2 regions of the Klebsiella sp. R445 genome follow, and region 1 is predicted to be linked to the other one. Evidence: predicted binding sites of a transcription regulator. Region 1 holds the regulator's gene; the other holds the start of a gene.
What was found. Region 1 encodes LexA, which represses DNA repair genes until DNA is damaged. Its sites were predicted from a motif close to TNCTGTATGTACATACAGNA; they were not measured.
Positions count from the first base shown of each region.

Region 2: sulA (SOS-induced cell division inhibitor SulA) is a predicted target of LexA. The motif match lies at 8,366-8,385, and genes of this name have one in related genera.

Region 1 is NZ_CP180446.1:2,847,127-2,857,254, reverse strand. It holds gene malM (maltose operon protein MalM) at 1-722, shown strand, start outside; gene ubiC (chorismate lyase) at 912-1,409, shown strand; gene ubiA (4-hydroxybenzoate octaprenyltransferase) at 1,422-2,291, shown strand; gene plsB (glycerol-3-phosphate acyltransferase) at 2,364-4,787, opposite strand; gene ACMYSN_RS13350 (diacylglycerol kinase) at 4,917-5,285, shown strand; gene lexA (transcriptional repressor LexA) at 5,423-6,031, shown strand; gene dinF (MATE family efflux transporter) at 6,100-7,416, shown strand; gene ACMYSN_RS13335 (CsbD family protein) at 7,554-7,763, shown strand; gene zur (zinc uptake transcriptional repressor Zur) at 7,856-8,371, opposite strand; gene ACMYSN_RS13325 (cupin domain-containing protein) at 8,486-8,974, shown strand; gene dusA (tRNA dihydrouridine(20/20a) synthase DusA) at 9,078-10,076, shown strand.
Region 2 is NZ_CP180446.1:1,353,981-1,364,108, forward strand. It holds gene ACMYSN_RS06350 (BapA prefix-like domain-containing protein) at 1-847, opposite strand, end outside; gene ACMYSN_RS06355 (CoA-binding protein) at 1,511-1,924, opposite strand; gene mgsA (methylglyoxal synthase) at 2,079-2,537, shown strand; gene helD (DNA helicase IV) at 2,567-4,621, opposite strand; gene ACMYSN_RS06370 (YccF domain-containing protein) at 4,869-5,315, shown strand; gene yccS (YccS family putative transporter) at 5,333-7,468, shown strand; gene ACMYSN_RS06380 (TfoX/Sxy family DNA transformation protein) at 7,456-8,079, opposite strand; gene sulA (SOS-induced cell division inhibitor SulA) at 8,406-8,915, shown strand; gene ompA (porin OmpA) at 9,268-10,128, shown strand, end outside.

The sequences.
Region 1 (10,128 bases):
CGGTTGCTGCCTATAGCGTTCCGGCGAATATCGGTGAACTGAATATTACGTTAACCAGCGAAGTGAATAAGCAAACCAGCGTGTTTGCACCGAACGTCCTGATTCTTGACCAGAATTTAACCCCATCGGCATTCTTTCCCAGCAGCTACTTCACCTATCTTGAACCAGGTGTCATGAGCTCCGACCGTCTGGAAGGCGTGATGCGCCTGACGCCGGCGCTGGGACAACAGAAAATTTATGTGCTGGTCTTTACCACCCCGCAGGATCTGCAGCAAACCACCAAATTAATCGATCCGGCGAAAGCCTACGCTAAAGGTACCGGCAATGCGGTACCGGATATTCCGGATCCGATCGCCAGACACGTAACTGACGGTACCGTCAGCCTGAAGGTGAAAACCTCTTCTGGCTCCAGCGTGCTGGTTGGCCCGCTGTTTGGTTCCTCTGGCCCAGGTCCGGTGACCGTAGGAAATACGGCGGCACCGGTCTATAGCGCCCCGGCAGCCGCACCAGCGGTAGCACCGGTGGTTGCGCCAGTTGCCGCGCCAGCTGCGAAGAGCGAGCCGATGCTGGACGACACCGAAACTTACTTTAACAACGGCATCAAACAGGCTGTTGCGAAAGGTGATATCGATAAAGCCCTCAAATTGATGAACGAAGCCGAGCGTCTTGGCTCGAAATCAGCGCGTTCCACCTTTATCAGCAGTGTAAAAGGCAAGGGGTGATCGTCTCCCCACAATGCTGATGTTTAGGCACAGCCTTTAGGTGCGTCCGCCTGGGCGCACCTTTTTTTATCGCGTAGTGGCTGCTGTTGCATGGCTGTTACGCCGATGATCGTATCTTGACGCTTTGCCCGCCCCGAATGCCCTATTCTGCGATACAATGCGGCTACGTTCTGTAACGGAGAATCAGGCATGTCACATCCTGCGCTTACGCAATTGCGTGCGTTGCGCTATTTTGCCGCTATGCCCCCGCTGGAACCGCACCTGCGCGACTGGCTGCTGCTGGAAGACTCAATGACCAAACGTTTTGAGCAGCAGGGGAAAAAAGTCAGCGTGAGCATGGTGAACGAAGGTTTCGTCGGGCGTGAGGCGCTGGTGGGTGAAGAGACGCTGTTGCCCGATGAGGCGCGCTACTGGCTGCGGGAAATTATCCTTTGTGCCGATGGCGAACCCTGGCTTGCCGGGCGGACCATTGTGCCAGAGTCGACACTGTGCGGCCCCGAGCTGGCCTTACAGCAACTCGGCCAGACGCCGCTGGGGCGTTATTTGTTCACATCATCGACATTAACTCGTGATTTTATTGAAATTGGGCGTTATGCAGAGCTATGGGGACGTCGTTCCCGCCTGCGTCTGAGCGGCAAACCGCTGCTGCTGACCGAGCTTTTTCTGCCGGCGTCGCCGTTGTATTAAGAGGAAGAGAAAATGGAGAGGAGTCTGACGCAGAACAAGCTGTTGGCGTTTCATCGCCTGATGCGTACTGACAAACCGATTGGCGCGCTGTTGCTGCTGTGGCCGACGCTGTGGGCGCTGTGGGTCGCCACGCCGGGGATCCCGCCCTTATGGATCCTGGCCGTTTTTGTTGCCGGCGTCTGGCTGATGCGCGCCGCTGGCTGCGTGGTAAACGACTATGCCGACCGCAAATTTGATGGTCACGTTAAGCGGACCGCCCACCGTCCGTTGCCCAGCGGCGATGTCTCGGAAAAAGAGGCCCGGGTGCTGTTTGCGGTGCTGGTGCTGCTGTCATTTTTGCTGGTACTGACCTTAAACACCATGACTATTCTGCTGTCGGTGGCAGGGTTGGCGCTGGCGTGGGTGTATCCGTTTATGAAACGCTACACCCATCTGCCGCAGGTGGTGCTGGGGGCGGCGTTTGGCTGGTCCATTCCGATGGCCTTCTCGGCGGTCAGCGAAGCGTTGCCGCTGAGCTGCTGGCTGATGTTCCTCGCCAATATCCTGTGGGCCGTGGCTTATGACACCCAGTACGCGATGGTCGACAGGGACGATGACCTCAAAATCGGCATCAAATCGACGGCGATTCTGTTTGGTGAACATGACCGCCTGATTATCGGTATTTTGCAGATTGGCGTGCTGGTATTGATGGCCGCTGTCGGCTGGCTGAACGGGCTGCAGTGGGAGTTTTACTGGTCACTGTTTATCGCGGCAGGGCTGTTTTTCTGGCAGCAGAAGCTGATTGCCCGACGCGAACGCGACGGCTGCTTCAAAGCGTTTCTGAACAATAACTATGTTGGGCTGGTGCTGTTTCTTGGGCTGGCAATGAGCTATCTGGCATAGGCTGGCATAGGATATTCCCGGCTGGTGCTAGGCGGTAGCACCAGCCGGGAAGAGAACATCCACGCTTAATCGTTACGCATCATCCTGGGTAACGCTTTCAATCGTCAAACGCACGTCCGACGTGATCAGCGCTGCCAGCATCTGGTAGACCTTCAGCGTTTCTTCCGGCTCGGCATCGCCGGTATCACTGATATAGCCTTCGTCACGCAGCGTCAGCACGAGCGTACTGAATACCGCTTTATCGAAGAACTCCGGTGCGTTGATACCGTGCAGAACCGACAGACGTTGCGCCACGGTCCGGCTCTCTTTCTCCAGTGAACTGCGGTTAATCGACGGGTTCGCGCTCAGCAGCCAGAAGGTAATGGCATAACGCTGGAGCGTTTCACGCGCGCCTGCGGCCAGCAGCTGCAGGGAACGAGAGTGAGAAGGGTTGATACTGATCTCATCGTCTTTCAGGACAATCAGCCCCTGACGCTGCATTTCCGCCGTCAGCGCATCAAGCACGCCCGCCAGCTCGGATTTCTCCCAGCGCAGGAACAGCTCAGCCTTCAGCAGCGGATAGAACATCTCAACATGACGCAGCACTTCCGCACGACTGATGCGACGATGCTGAGTGATAATCGCCGCCAGCAGCGACGGCAGCATCAGCATATGCGCGATGTTGTTGCGGTAGTAGGTCATCAGCACCGCCTGCTCGCGCGGCAGAATGATGATGTCGCCGATGGTGTCTTTCTCGACTTCGAACTTGTTCATCTTCAGCGCGTGGTCGATAAGCTCACTGGCGGTAGCCGTCGGCGTGGTCGCGTCCGGGGAGTACGGGACGTTACGCAGCAGATCGAGGTAGCATTCCAGCTGTTGCGTCAGCTGTTCGCGGGTCAGTGAACGCTGACGAGAGGCCAGCAGCGCGGTGCAGCACAGGTTCATGGCGTTCGCCGCGCCGGCGTTGTTGATGCGCACCATCAGATCGGAGGCAATGTTGTTCACCGTCGGCGTCAGCCACGATGGGCGTACGGCCTCAATCGGGTCGATGGATTCGCGCCATTCCGGAACATGCTGGTTCAGGTAGGTCATCAGCGGCAGCGGTTCACCGAAGTTCACATAGCCCTGACCGAGGTTACGCAGCTTGCTCAGACCACGGAGCATCTGTGGCAGACTCTCTTTTTCTTTGGTCGCGCCGCGCAGCTCTTTGGCGTAAGTTCCCACTTCCATGACGTGCTCGTAGCCGATGTAGATCGGTACCAGCGTAATCGGACGAGTCCCACCGCGCAGCATGGCCTGGATGGTCATCGACAGGGTGCCGGTTTTCGGATCCAGCAGACGGCCGGTACGGGAACGCCCGCCCTCCACGAAGTACTCAACCGAGTAACCGCGGCTGAACAGCTCGCCGAGATATTCGCGGAACACCGTGGAATAGAGCTTATTGCCCTTAAAGGTACGGCGAATAAAGAAGGCGCCACCACGACGGAATATCGGGCCTGCTGGCCAGAAGTTCAGGTTGATACCGGCGGCGATGTGCGGCGGCACCAGACCCTGGTGATACAGCACGTAGGAGAGCAGCAGGTAGTCCATATGGCTACGGTGACACGGCACGTAGACAATTTCGTGCCCTTCATGCGCCAGCTGACGCACGCGCTCGGCGTTATGGACATTGATCCCCTGATACAGACGGTTCCAGGTAAACCCGAGCACGCGGTCGGTCAGGCGAATCATCTCGTAGGAGAAGTTAGCCGCGATCTCTTCCATCAGCGCGACGGCGTTCTGCTGTGCTTTCTCGTGGGAGATTTTCTTGCTGCGCGCTTCATCTTCCACCGCACGGGCGATGGCTTTTGAGGCCAGCAGCTTGTTGAACAGGTCCTGACGCGCGGGCAGGCGCGGGCCGACGGCCGCCAGACGCTGGCGGGCGAAGTGCATACGCGCGACACGTGCCAGTTTCTGGGCGATAATTTTATCGGTACCGTGCTCGGTAGCCATTCTGCGCAGCGACACCGGCGGGGAGAAGCGGACAAAGCTGTCACGTCCCAGCCACAGCACGGCGAAGAATTTCTGAATGCCGTTCAGCATGCGCAGCGGCGGGTTCACTTCGCCTTTCTCACGTCCTGGCGCGCGGCCGAACATCACCGACACCGGCACCATTTGCACGTCCAGGTCAGGATGGTTACGGTGCAGATCCAGGTAGTCGTGGAACAGCTTGATGGACTCTTCTTTCGGCGTGTAATAGGTGAATACACGCGGGCCGCCGTGGATGAAGACGTAGCGCGGCAGCAGAGCACCGTCGATTTCCAGCGGTTCGAGCGGGTCAGGTAAATCGTGCTCGAGGCACTGGGCGCGCAGCGTCAGCAGGTCTGCCTTCGAGTTATAAGGCAGGACATACATAATAGGACGCGAGGTATCCAGCCCTAATTCCTGAGCAGGTTCTGCGGGAATAGACTTGCTTTTTACCAGCACCCGTAATGGTAAATTCAGTAATTTATAGTAAATTCGTTGCCAGCCGGACATAAACGATGTGAAGCCTCTGGTTAATCATGCAAATGCGCGGCAAGAATAACAGAAAGCGCGCAAAATTTCCGTTGCCACACGGCAAACGCGTACACTCATTGACGTCATTTACATAAAAAGGTTCTTTTGATGGCCAATAATACCACTGGGTTAACCCGAATTATTAAAGCGGCAGGTTATTCCTGGAAAGGGTTCCGTGCGGCATGGATAAATGAGGCCGCCTTTCGTCAGGAAGGCGTCGCCGCGATTATTGCCGTGGCGATCGCCTGCTGGCTGGACGTTGACGCTATCACCCGTGTGCTGCTGATCGGCTCGGTCCTGTTAGTGATGATAGTCGAAATTATTAATAGCGCGATTGAGGCGGTGGTGGACCGTATTGGCCCGGAACACCATGAACTGTCAGGGCGCGCGAAAGATATGGGGTCCGCGGCGGTACTGTTGGCTATCGCGATCGCGCTGATCACCTGGGGGCTTTTGCTGTGGGCGCATTACCATTAATTCGTCGCCAGGCGTGATGGGCGATCGGCTGCGCAAAAATGGAAAGTATCTCCTGATTTTTGTGTGAAATTTGATTCCAAAATCACCGTTAACTGTATATACTCACAGCATAACTGTATATACACCCAGGGGGCGGGATGAAAGCGTTAACGACCAGGCAGCAAGAGGTGTTTGATCTCATTCGGGATCATATCAGCCAGACGGGCATGCCGCCGACGCGTGCGGAAATTGCTCAGCGCTTGGGGTTCCGTTCTCCGAACGCGGCGGAAGAGCACCTGAAAGCGCTGGCCCGTAAAGGCGCAATCGAGATTATCTCTGGTGCCTCCCGCGGTATTCGTCTGCTGACGGAAGAAGAACCCGGTCTGCCGCTGATCGGCCGCGTGGCCGCCGGTGAGCCGCTGCTGGCTCAGCAGCATATCGAAGGCCATTTCCAGGTCGACCCGGCGATGTTCAAGCCGAATGCCGATTTCCTGCTGCGCGTTAGCGGTATGTCGATGAAAGATATCGGTATCCTCGACGGCGATCTGCTGGCAGTGCATAAAACGCAGGATGTGCGTAATGGCCAGGTTGTCGTGGCGCGTATCGACGAAGAAGTGACGGTTAAACGCCTTAAAAAACAGGGCAACATCGTCGAACTCCTGCCAGAAAACAGCGAGTTTTCACCGATCGTGGTGAATCTGCGCGAACAAAATTTCACTATTGAAGGGCTGGCCGTTGGCGTGATCCGCAACGGAGAGTGGCTGTAACACCTTCACCACGCAGCATCGTCTGATGGATGATGCTGCGCTGTCTTCTCTCAGTCAGGCTCTTTCCTATGCTCTTTCACGCCGCTGATAAAGCCCTGTGGCGCCTGGCGCTACCCATGATTTTCTCCAATATCACCGTCCCGCTGCTGGGTCTGGTTGATACCGCCGTTATCGGCCACCTCGACAGCCCGGTTTATCTCGGCGGCGTCGCGGTGGGTGCCACGACCACCAGTTTCCTTTTCATGCTGCTGCTTTTCCTGCGGATGAGCACCACCGGGCTGACGGCTCAGGCCTTTGGCGCAAAAGACCCCCTCCGTCTGGCGCGGGCGTTGGTGCAGCCATTGGGGCTGGCCTTAGGGGCCGGCCTGATGATTGTCCTGTTCCGGGCACCGCTGATCGACCTGGCGTTGCATATCGTGGGCGGCAATCAGGCGGTTCTGGAACAGGCACAACGCTTCCTGGATATTCGTTGGCTTAGCGCTCCGGCCTCGCTGGCAAACCTGGTGCTGCTTGGCTGGCTGCTGGGCGTGCAGTATGCCCGCGCGCCGGTGATCCTGCTGGTGGTTGGCAACCTGCTGAATATTGTCCTCGACCTGTGGCTGGTGATGGGCCTGCACATGAACGTGCAGGGGGCCGCGCTGGCGACGGTGGTCGCTGAATACGCCACCTTTATCATCGGGCTATTGATGGCAAGGCACGTGCTGGTGCTGCGTGGCGTGTCCTTCAGCATACTGAAGAATGCCTGGCGCGGGGATGTGCGACGGCTGCTGGCATTAAACCGCGATATCATGCTGCGCTCCTTACTGCTGCAGCTGTGCTTCGGGGCGGTGACCGTTTTCGGGGCTCGTCTCGGGGGCGATATCGTCGCCGTCAACGCCCTCCTGATGACCATGCTGACCTTCACCGCCTATGCGCTGGATGGGTTTGCCTACGCCGTCGAAGCCCACTCCGGGCAGGCCTATGGCGCGCGAGATGGCAGTCAGTTGCTTGAGGTCTGGCGGGCGGCCTGCCGTCAGTCGGGAATGGTGGCGCTGATATTTGCGGCGATCTACGCCGTGGCGGGGCCGTACATTATCGCGCTGTTAACCTCGATCCCTTCGCTGCAGCAGCTGGCCGACCGCTATCTGATCTGGCAGGTGATTCTGCCGGTAATTGGCGTGTGGTGCTATCTGCTGGATGGCATGTTTATCGGGGCGACGCGGGGAGCTGAGATGCGTAACAGCATGGCGGTGGCGGCGGCAGGGTTTGCCCTGACTCTGTTGACGCTACCGGTTCTCGGGAACCATGGACTGTGGCTGGCGCTGGCGGTCTTCCTTGCGCTGCGCGGCCTGTCGCTGGCGCTGATCTGGCGGCGACACTGGCAGCGCGGCACCTGGTTTTCATAATGGTTTTGTCGCGGTTTTTGTCATGTAGGTGGTTAAAGATTCCGAATAATAAATTAAACCCAGAATTCTTAACTATAGTTAACGTTATGTCCGGCACGCAGCGGGCTGTTAACCCACCGAACGATGAGGACTGAATGATGAACAAAGACGAAATCGGCGGTAACTGGAAACAGTTGAAAGGTAAAGCGAAAGAACAATGGGGTAAGCTCACCGATGATGACATGACGGTCATTGAAGGTAAGCGTGACCAGCTGGTGGGTAAAATCCAGGAACGTTACGGATTTGCCAAAGATCAGGCCGAGAAAGAAGTGTCTGACTGGGAACGTAAAAACGGCCACCGCTGGTAGCGGGGCACATCAGTGTTCTGACCCTTTGTTATTGCCTGCCCGTGCGGTACACGGAGGTACCGACAACCCTGATTCCCGCTCTGGCGCAAGCCTTAGCGGGCTTTCTTTTTAATCAGAATCGTGTGGTCATGCTGGCAGTGCCCCGGTGTACTACAGGCTTCGACTTCGACGCAGCCGGCACACAGACCATGTGCTTCAATCACGTTATGACGCAGCGCGAAGCCCATTCTGGCAGCCAGGGTATGCATAATATCTTCCAGCCCTTCGGCACACTCTTCTTTCACCACGCCGCAGCGATCGCAGATAAACATCGCGGAGGTATGGGTCGGCTGATCGATCAGATGGCACAGCACGTAGCTGTTGGTTGATTCAACCTTATGCACGAATCCCTGCTCAAGCAGAAACTCCAGCGCACGATACACCGTGGGCGGTTTAGCCTGCGGCTCTTTATCGCGGAGCAGGTCGAGCAGATCGTAGGCGCTAATCGCCCCTTGCTGCAGGCTCATCAGGCGCAATACTTCCAGGCGCTGGGGAGTCAGGCGCACGCCGCGCTGTGCACAGAGCTTTTCAGCATGCGCTAACAATTCTTGCGAAGTGGTCTTATTCATGAGCATCCTCTGGCCGCCCGAGTGTGAAGTTGTTACTTTATCACGATCCAGGCAAAACGCCGAGAACCGGCAGCTTGTGCTATACCTGATGCATCTCATTTTCGGGAGAAAACGATGAAACGACCTGATTGCATTCGACATTGGCATGAACTCGAAGGGCCCGATGATGCCACTTATCCCAATAACCCAGAGCGCTTTTCCATTGGTGCGCCGCTGGCACGTGGGTTACGGCTGAACCGGCTGGGGATCCATCATGAGCGTTTACCGCCAGGCCGTCGGACTTCTTATCCCCACGCAGAAAGTGATGAAGAAGAGTTTATCTACGTGCTGGAGGGGTATCCTGAAGTCTGGATTAACGGCTATCTGTGGAAGCTGGAACCTGGGGACAGCGTTGGATTTCCTGCCGGCACCGGCGTATGCCATACCTTCCTGAATAACACCCAACAGGAGGTACGCCTGTTGGTGGTGGGCGAGGCGAACAAAAAATTCAATCGCATCTATTACCCGCTAAACCCGGAGTATGCCGCGACGCGTCAGGATCGCTGGGTCGATCATCCGCCGCAATTTTTCGGCCCTCACGACGGCAAACCGCGCAGGCGATAGCCCGTGTATCAGGTGCAAAGCGCCCGCGGTGGCGCTATGCGCCTGTGCTGTATCTTTGTGCTATAGTAGCGCCCCTTTTTACCCGGATGCCTGTTTATTCGCCATGATGCCAGAATCAACTTCTCACGTTTTTGCCGCCCACCGTTTTTCCATTGCGCCGATGCTCGACTGGACAGACAGGCACTGCCGTTACTTCCTGCGTCTGCTGTCGCGGCAAACGCTGCTGTATACCGAAATGGTCACCACCGGGGCGATTATTCACGGCAAAGGCGACTATCTGGCCTATAGCGAAGAAGAGCATCCGCTGGCACTGCAGCTGGGTGGTAGCGATCCGGCGGCGCTGGCGCAGTGCGCGAAACTGGCACAAGCCCGCGGCTACGATGAGATCAACCTGAACGTTGGCTGCCCGTCCGACCGCGTGCAGAACGGCATGTTTGGCGCCTGCCTGATGGGCAATGCCCAACTGGTGGCCGACTGTATTAAAGCGATGCGTGATGTGGTGTCGATTCCGGTAACGGTAAAAACCCGTATCGGCATTGATGACCAGGACAGCTATGAATTCCTGTGCGATTTCATCGATACCGTTTCCGGGAAGGGCGAGTGCGAGATGTTTATTATCCACGCCCGTAAAGCCTGGCTCTCTGGCCTGAGCCCGAAAGAAAACCGTGAGATCCCGCCGCTGGATTACCCGCGCGTGTATCAGCTGAAGCGCGACTTCCCGCATCTGACCATGGCGATCAACGGTGGCATTAAATCGCTGGAAGAGGCGAAACTGCACCTGGCGCATATGGATGGCGTGATGGTGGGGCGTGAGGCTTATCAGAATCCGGGGATCCTGGCGTCAGTCGATCGCGAAATCTTTGGCGGTGATGGCGCCGATGCCGATCCGGTCGCGGTGGTGCGCGCGATGTACCCGTACATCGAACGTGAGCTGAGCAACGGGACCTACCTGGGTCATATTACTCGCCATATGTTGGGCCTGTTCCAGGGGATCCCGGGTGCACGCCAGTGGCGTCGCTACCTGAGCGAGAATGCGCATAAAGCCGGTGCCGATATCAACGTGCTGGAACACGCGCTGAAACTGGTTGCCGATAAGCGGTAAGTTTTCACTAAAACCTGGTCAAATTCACCATGCCCTGCATAAACCATGCGGG
Region 2 (10,128 bases), 1.5 Mb from region 1:
AGTCGCTGTCGGAGTCGGAATCGCTGTCGGAGTCGGAATCGCTGTCAGAATCGGAATCACTGTCAGAGTCCGAGTCGCTGTCAGAATCCGAGTCACTGTCAGAGTCCGCATCGCTGTCAGAATCCGAGTCACTGTCGGAGTCGGAATCACTGTCAGAATCGGAGTCGCTGTCGGAATCCGCATCGCTGTCGGAGTCGGAGTCGCTGTCCGAGTCAGAATCGCTGTCAGAATCGGAGTCGCTGTCGGAGTCAGAATCACTGTCAGAGTCAGAATCACTGTCGGAATCCGAGTCGCTGTCAGAATCCGAATCGCTGTCGGAATCCGCATCCCCTTCTTTTACACCACCATCTGTATCCGAGTCAGCATCTGAGTCACTGTCCGAATCAGAATCAGAATCATCAGGAAATGAAGCTGCCGAATGATGATCTTTGTCAGATGCACCCGCAAACATCGCAGCAATACCAAGTAACGCAGCCCCAGCCATTACCCAACCAGAAATACTGTTTCCAGCACTCCCCGCAGCTAAAACTTCAGAAAGATCACTAATTAGTGAGTAATGGGCCTCATTAGTACCAGCCCCCTCCAGCCACCATAACGCCCCAGTATCATCCTGAAGAACTAAATCACTGTGTAATCCATGCTCGTCAACGACGAAAAAATTTTTGATAGTTAAAGTATTACCATCATTAAATTTCAGAACAAGATCATTACCTTCGCGGGTGTAAGAACTAACATCCTCTCGCTTAATGTGCAAAAGCACTACTGACTGCGAATTTAAACTCACTTGATTGCCATCGACGGTGTATTTAACACCTGTATCTTTCACTGTCACATTTATGTTTTTCATCAAGAGGCACCCTTGAGATGAGTCGCAGCCAGAGATGTAAGATAATTCTTAGTTATGCATCTTATTAGATATACCAGAACATGCAGGCTCGCAAGAATGAATTGACACAAAATAGTCACACTTGCAAATAAATACAACTAATTGATTTTAATAAAAATAAAATAAAAATGTTACATTTTGATATGTTTATTATTTTAACAAAAACATTCCAAGGTAATAAATCAAGTCAAAATCTAAAAATCATGAATCATTAGATTTTCATATTACAATTATGATAATTTTCATTAAAATTATAATATCCGTGATATTCATCATAAAAATCACATCAAAAAACACATATTTTATTTTATTATTTAAAAAATTCTTTAATGCCAGTATTACGCACTATATGTGTGGATATAAAATGTTAAATATATTCATTGGCGATTTTTTTTGCTGCTATACAAAAAATGGTAGGTATTCTATTACAGGCATATATCCACACCAGGCACATGGGTAAAAACATTGTTTACCCTCGCCTGTTGATTTATCTATAGGAAAAAATGAGGAAACATTTCACCAGACATGAAATGCGAAATGCGATGGGAGAGACAATAAAACAGCTCTTAGTCAATAAAACTTCAAACTGAGTAAGAGCTGTATGGCAGGATGCGACTCTTTTATTTACCTCGACAGACCCAGGCGCGGTATTTCAATCGCCGGGCAGCGATCCATCACCACGTTTAGTCCCGCCTCACGCGCCAGCACGGCAGCCTGCTCGTTAATGACGCCCAGCTGTAACCACAGGGTTTTGGCGCCAATAGCGATGGCCTCTTGCGCGACGCCCAAGGCAGCATCGGAGTTACGGAATACATCAACCATATCCACCTTCTCCGGCACGTCGCCGAGCGTGGCATAGCCTTGCTGTCCCAGCAGCGTGGTGCCCGCGACTTTAGGTGAAACAGGGATCACGTGATACCCCTGCTCCAGAAGGTATTTCATCACCCTATAGCTGGGCCGGTCGGGTTTGTTACTCGCTCCCACCAGCGCAATCGTCTGTGTTGAGTTCAGAATGGCTGCGATATCGTTCTCTTTCATTTTATCCTCCCGCTATTTAGCCCAAGTGTAAGCTAATCCAGGCGAACGGGCCATCCATCCTAACTTACGGATGCGTCAAAATTTTTCACCCAGACGCTTGCAGCAGCAGTCACTTCCAGTAATCTGTCTGCAGGTCAAAATGTGGAATAAAATTATGGAACTGACGACACGTACGTTACCGGCACGCAAACATATCGCGCTGGTTGCTCACGATCACTGTAAAGATATGCTGATGAAATGGGTTACGCGCCACCAGCCACTGCTGGCCCAGCACGAACTCTATGCAACCGGCACCACCGGTAACCTTATTTCCCGGGCGACCGGGCTTGAGGTGAACGCGATGCTGAGCGGCCCGATGGGCGGCGATCAGCAGGTTGGTGCGCTGATCTCGGAAGGGAAAATCGATGTGCTGATTTTCTTCTGGGACCCGCTCAACGCGGTACCGCACGATCCAGACGTGAAAGCGCTGCTGCGCCTGGCGACGGTCTGGAACATCCCCGTCGCTACCAATGCGTCAACGGCCGACTTTATTATTCTGTCACCGACCTTCAATGAGCCGCTCGATATCCTGATCCCGGATTATCAACGTTACCTCGCCGAACGTCTTAAGTAAGTCCGGCTGGCGGCGAGTCCGCCAGCTTCTTACGGTTTTCTCGCCACCGGCACATCAAGCGCTTCTAACATTTCGACGAAAGGCGAAGGCTGAGCTTTGTTGAACAGCAGCCAGACGCGCAGCCGCGCGCGCGTCATCGCGACATACAGCAGACGTCGTTCTTCAGCATCGGGGAAATCCTCCGGCTGCGGCAACAACGCCTGTTCCATGATCGATTCGCGGGCTGGCGCCGGGAACGCATCGTCGCCCTCCTGAAGTCCCAGAATAATTACGTAATCCGCCTGCTGGCCTTTGCTGGCATGAATAGTCATGAAATCAAGCTGCAGATGCGGCCAGCGCGTGGCAGCTTTTTCCAATGCCTCTGGCTTCAGGTGATGATAACGGGCCAATAATAGGATCCGCTGTTCCGGCTTCGCATAGCCGCTGAGCTTATCCAGCAGATCGTCAAGCTTGTCGTCTGCCAGCAGGGTCACCGCCTTTTTGTCTCCGGCAGTCAGGCTGTTCAACGGTTTGCTCATCTGGTGCGGGTTTTGTTGGATAAAGCCGTTCGCCACCTCGCCAATGCGACCATTAAATCGGTAGGTGGTATCCAGCGCGCAGCAATCCCCCTCACCAAAATAGTGGTTGAAGGCCGTTGTCAGAGAAAGCTGCGCTCCGCTAAAGCGGTAAATGGCCTGCCAGTCGTCGCCAACGGCAAACAGTGTAGTCTGGGCATTCTGACGGCGTAAAGCCGCAAGCAGCGCGGCACGCTGGGGCGAGATATCCTGAAACTCATCCACCAGGATATGCTTCCACGGACTGACAAACCGACCTTTATCCAGAATATTCACCGCCTGGTGTATCAGCCCGGAAAAGTCGACCGCATTTTCCTCTTTCAGCGCCGTTTTCCACGCTTTCAGCAGCGGAGCCATCAGCTTAACGCGCTTGCCGAACAGATCGCGCACCGCTTCCGGTGCGCCGGCGATCATCTCGGCTTGCGAACCTCCGTGCATGCGCATCAAACTGACCCAGCGATCGAGGCGGCTGGCCATCCGCCGCTGTATTTTCTTGTCCTGCCAGAATTCGCCGTCCGGCACCTGCCAGTCCATCTCTTCTTCCAGCCACTGGCGCCAACCTTTTGCCTGTGCTTTTTTCTCCTGGCACTGCAGACGCCAGTTTTTCAGCAACAGGGCCTGACGCGCGGAGCTATCGCTCTCCAGCTTGCTGATGGCGGGCACTTTTTTGCTGCCTTGCTGAATAATATGCAGCGCCAGCGAGTGAAAGGTGCGTGCCGTAATATCGTCAGAGCTCAACCGCTCGCGGATGCGCTCGTCCATCTCCTGGGCGGCCTGGCGACCAAACGCCAGCAGCAGGATCTGGTCGGGAGCGGCTTCGCCTCGCGTCAGCAACCAACCGGCGCGGGCAACCAGGACCGACGTTTTTCCGCTTCCGGCACCGGCCAGTACCAACAGCGAGCGCTCGCCGTTTACCACCGCTCTCGCCTGCGCCGGGTTAAGCGGTGAGGATTCTATCCCGGCAAAAAAGCCGCTGTACTGTTCCAGCATCGCCCGAGTAAACGCCTGGTTATGGGCAAGGCGCGCGGTTTCGGTATCAGCCAGCCAGCCCTGGCACTCCTGCCACAGCTCACGACAGTTCTCAAAAGCATCAAGGCGGCTGGTCGGCATCGGCAGCCCGGCGAGCGCCCGACGAATTTTCCCCTGTACTTCAGTGACCTGTTGACGGGTCAGCCATTTGCCTTCTGCGCTGGCGCGACCCGCATCCACCAGCAGCTGGCGGAGAACATCGGCGGAAATGTTGCTCATTTCCGTACTCCACTGCAGCCAGAGCGTATTCAGATGATGAAAGAAACGTTGCGTCTCATTCCATTCGGTACCGTGCAAACGCACCACTTTGCTGTCCGGCAGAACAAACTCCAGCTCGCCCCACACCAGGCCTCGCTTGCAATGAACCGACAATAACTGATTGAAAGGTATGATATATTCATGGTTATCACCAGATACCTTTACTCCGGCGTTGAGCAGTTGCACCCTGTCGTAAGGATGCTGTGCCATGCGCTTGCCTAATGTTGTCGCTTTAAGTTCCATATAATGCCGAATATCAATCAGGTTGGATGTTTTCAAGTTTAACCGCCTGCGACCAGGTGCTCCAGCGTAAAAAACGTTACAATGGTCGGGTCTTATACCCGGCATACTGCAAGTTGCAGCACAGCGGCAGGTGGGCGAACCCCGATGAGCGTACTCAGGTCAGTCGTTCCGGTGAGCGAACATCGCCAGCGTACAGGCAACCTGAAGTATGACGGAGATATTATCTCCAGAACTGAACTGAGGGTTTATGCGTACCATTCTGAATATTCTGAACTTTATCCTTGGTGGTTTCGCAACCACCTTGGGCTGGCTGCTGGCAACACTGGTCAGCATCATTCTGATCTTCACGCTGCCGTTAACCCGTTCCTGCTGGGAAATTACCCGACTGTCGCTTCTGCCTTATGGCAATGAAGCGATTCATGTTGATGAACTGGAACCGCAAAGAAAAAGTGCGCTGCTCAACACCGGCGGTACGCTTTTAAATATTCTGTGGTTTATCTTCTTTGGCTGGTGGCTTTGCCTGATGCATATCTTTAGCGGCATCGCACAATGTGTGACCATCATCGGGATCCCGGTTGGTATCGCCAATTTTAAAATCGCCGCCATTGCACTGTGGCCGGTAGGACGCAGAGTAGTTTCCGTCGAAACTGCCCGCGCTGCGCGTGAAGCCAATGCGCGCCGTCGCTTTCAGTAACCGGACGGAAGAAAACCATGCTTAGCCCCTTGCTACGTCGTTATACATGGAACAGCACCTGGCTATATAACGCCAGGATTTTTATCGCACTTTGCGGCACAACCGCCGTTCCGTGGTGGCTTGGCGAAGTTAAACTCACCATTCCTCTGACACTGGGTGTGGTTGCAGCAGCCCTGACTGACCTCGACGACCGCTTGACCGGCCGACTACGCAACCTGGCCATCACGCTGGTGTGCTTTTTTATTGCATCTGCGTCGGTAGAACTGCTTTTTCCGTGGCCGTGGCTGTTTGCGCTCGGCTTAACGGTCTCGACGACAGGATTTATTCTGCTCGGCGGCCTGGGGCAGCGTTACGCCACCATCGCATTTGGCGCGTTGCTGATTGCCATCTATACCATGCTGGGGACCACGCTCTACGACCGCTGGTACCTGCAGCCGCTGTTTTTGTTGACCGGTGCAGTCTGGTACAACGTGCTGACGCTCGCCGGACATATTATTTTCCCGATTCGTCCTCTCCAGGACAATCTGGCACGTAGCTATGAGCAACTGGCGCGCTATCTGGAACTCAAATCTCGCCTGTTTGACCCGGATATCGAAGATGAAAGTCAGGCTCCGTTATACGATTTAGCCATTGCGAATGGCCAACTGGTCACCACCCTTAATCAGACCAAAGCCTCGCTGCTGACTCGTCTACGGGGCGACCGTGGCCAACGCGGCACTCGCCGGACGTTGCAGTATTACTTCGTGGCCCAGGATATTCACGAACGTGCCAGCTCCTCCCATATTCAGTATCAAACGCTGCGCGACCATTTCCGCTATAGCGATGTGATGTTCCGCTTTCAGCGAATGCTGTCGATGCAGGCACAGGCGTGTCAGAAATTATCCCGCGCTATTTTGTTACGTGAGCCCTATCAGCACGATGCCCATTTCGAACGGGCCTTTATGCATCTTGATTCCGCCCTCGATCGCGTACGTGCCAGTGGCGCCCCGGCCGAGCAAATCAAGGCCCTGGGCTTTCTGCTTAATAATTTACGGGCGATCGACGCCCAACTGGCGACCATTGAGTCAGCACAAACCATCGCACCTTCCAACAGCAATACCGAAAGTTTGCTGCTGGACGACAGGCTAAGCGGCTTCAGCGATATCTGGCTGCGTCTGCGTCGTAATATGTCGCCTGAATCCGCGTTGTTCCGCCACGCGGTGCGAATGTCGCTGGTGCTCTGTGCAGGCTATGCGTTTATTCAGTTTACCGGACTGAATCACGGCTACTGGATACTTCTGACCAGCCTGTTTGTCTGTCAGCCAAACTATAATGCCACGCGACACCGGCTCGCCCTGCGGATTATCGGCACCCTGATTGGCGTCGCCATCGGACTGCCCTTATTACTGCTGGTGCCCTCCGTGGAAGGACAACTGCTGTTGATTGTCCTGACTGGTGTACTGTTCTTCGCTTTTCGCAATGTGCAGTATGCCCACGCAACGATGTTTATCACCCTGCTGGTCCTGCTCTGTTTTAATCTGTTGGGCGAAGGATTCGAAGTCGCGTTACCGCGTATCTTCGATACGTTGATGGGCTGTGCTATCGCCTGGGCGGCAGTGAGCTTTATCTGGCCTGACTGGAAGTTCCGTAATCTGCCACGCGTGCTGGCTCAGGCGATCAACGCCAACTGCCGCTACCTGGATGCCATTCTTGAGCAGTATCACCAAGGACGCGACAATCGTCTGGCATATCGTGTCGCGCGCCGCGATGCCCATAGCCGGGATGGCGAACTTGCCTCAGTGGTATCGAACCTGTCCACAGAGCCAAAGGCTGACGCCGCACTGCGCGAAACCGCATTCCGTCTGCTGTGCCTGAACCATACATTCACCAGCTATATTTCCGCACTGGGCGCACACCGGGAGAAACTTACTACACCGGATATTCTGGCGCTGCTTGATGATGCCGTCTGTTACGTTGATGATGCGCTGCACCACAGGCCTTCCGACGAACATCGGGTGCAGCAAGCGCTCAATAGTTTGCAGACTCGGATCCAGCATCTCGACCCCCAACCTGACAGTAAAGAACCGCTGGTGCTCCAGCAAATTGGCCTGCTACTGGCGCTGTTACCGGAAATATGCCGCTTACAAAAACAGGTTGCGGTTCAACCGGAGTAGCCTTCGATATCACGGTGCTGACCACCAGCCCATTCTGCAAGCTCCCGCCGACGTTGCGTCGGGAGCGCTGCAGCATGCACACCGACAATCGCGCCCTCTAATGCATAAAGAAAATTCAGCGAGAGCGCTTTATTTGACTCTCGCAATTTTGACCAGACGTCCTGAGCCCCCAAATTCCGCAACGTCTGCTCATCGGTTACGCCGACATGAATTAACATTAACTCCATATGGAAACTTATATTTGGCAGGTCTTTCAACCGTCCTGTTGCGCGCAGCTGTTTTTTTTCATTTCGCGCGGTTTGCAATGAAAACACGGATAGTTTGAGCAACATTTTACTGTCACGCCAAAGCGCTTCATCAATTTGATAATATTTCAATAAAACCGGGCGACCGTTTTTTCGCATAATCAAAAGAGGGGCAGCCTTTACAACATGATAGCCCGCGCTTTGCTCACAGAGTTTGAGGTAGACTTCACCCTCTGTTGCCATGGCAAAAACAGTATTTTCTATCGCCAGACTATAACCACCAAAAAGCGGCCGGCAATGTATTTTCCCGAGTGATGATAAACATTCCTGAAATTGATGGAACCGTTGATGTGTGATTTTCTTCATGATTATTCCTTTGTTAATCATGTGAACGGAATTTATTTTTAACGGAACCGTTAATACTGAAAATAAGTGACTTCGTTTATTGCAGCAAGATGATTTTTAGATTCTTGCCAATTAACGTATCGTTTTGCGAGGGGCTTTCAGAAAATTATCGCCAAAAATAGAATATACCATGAAGGATCTCCCGTTCCCTGAGTCCTGCATCGCCCGGTAAGATCGCGTCAGGACACATGTACGATTTTCAACCACAAAAATGATAAATGAGGTTGATCTTTTCCCCAGGTAGATATACTGTACATTCATACAGTAACTCACAGGCGGGATAGACTATGTTCACTTCAGCTTACGCAAACCGTTCATCACTGACTTCTGCTTCCGTACGTCGCCATTCGCAAGACGTCACCGAACAACCAGCCAGCGGGCTGATTAGTGAAATTGTCTACCGCGAAGATCAGCCTATGATGACGCAGCTACTCCTGCTACCTTTATTACAGCAGTTGGGGCAACAGTCTCGTTGGCAGCTCTGGCTAACACCGAAACAGAAACTGAGCCGCGAATGGGTGCAGTCTGCTGGTTTACCGTTAACCAAGGTAATGCAGATCAGCCAACTGTCGCCGTGCAACACCGTAGAATCGATGATCCGCGCGCTCCGTACCGGCAATTACAGTGTCGTTATTGGCTGGTTGTCAGATGAACTTACTGCAGACGAACACGACCGTCTGGTCATCGCAGCAGAGGAAGGTCATGCCATGGGCTTCATCATGCGCCCTGTTGGAAATATGAACCAGGGTGGCAGACAACTCAGCGGCCTAAAAATTCACTCTAATTTGTATCATTAAGCTAAATTAGGATGAATCCTAGAATTTTTTTTGATCACACCAATTCCATATTTTTAACAGGGCCATTTTTGCCGAAATGCCTGTCTGATGCGGTTTCGCAGCTTTTTTTGCCGAACGAAAATCAACCATATTTGTTAAATATTGTGTATACAACCCTTTTTTTTCATATGCCTGACGGAGTTCACACTTGTAAGTTTCGAACTAAGTTGTAGACTTTACATCGCCAGGGGTGATCGGCTTACGCTGCATGTATCAGCATAGTTAACAACAAGTCACGCCCCGGGTGAAGGATTTAACCGTGAGGTCTTTTGTACCTTCATGGCGAATTTTGGATGATAATGAGGCGCAAAAAATGAAAAAGACAGCTATCGCGATTGCAGTGGCACTGGCTGGCTTCGCTACCGTAGCGCAGGCCGCACCGAAAGATAACACCTGGTATGCAGGTGGTAAACTGGGTTGGTCCCAGTTTCACGATACCGGTTTCTACGGTAACGGTTTCCAGGGCAACAATGGTCCTACCCATAACAGCCAGCTTGGTGCTGGTGCGTTCGGTGGTTACCAGGTTAACCCGTACCTCGGTTTTGAAATGGGTTATGACTGGCTGGGTCGCGTTGCATACAAAGGCAGCGTAGACAACGGCGCATTCAAAGCTCAGGGCGTTCAGCTGACCGCTAAACTGGGTTACCCGATCACTGACGATCTGGATATCTATACCCGTCTGGGTGGTATGGTTTGGCGTGCAGACGCTGATGGCAACTACGGTTCTACCGGCGTTTCCCGCAGCGAACACGACACTGGCGTATCCCCGGTATTTGCTGGTGGTTTAGAGTGGGCTGTTACTCGTGACATCGCTACTCGTCTGGAATACCAGTGGGTTAACAACATCGGTGATGCAGGTACCGTTGGCGCGCGTCCGGATAACGGCATGCTGAGCCTGGGTGTTTCCTACCGTTTCGGTCAGGACGATGTAGCTCCAGTTGTAGCTCCGGCTCCGGCTCCGGCTCCAGAAGTTACTACCAAGCACTTCACCCTGAAGTCTGACGTACTGTTCAACTTCAACAAATCTACCCTGAAACCGGAAGGTCAGCAGGCTCTGGATCAGCTGTACACCCAGCTGAGCAACATGGATCCGAAAGACGGTTCTGCAGTGGTTCTGGGCTATACCGACCGTATCGGTTCTGACGCTTACAACCAGCAGCTGTCCGAGAAACGT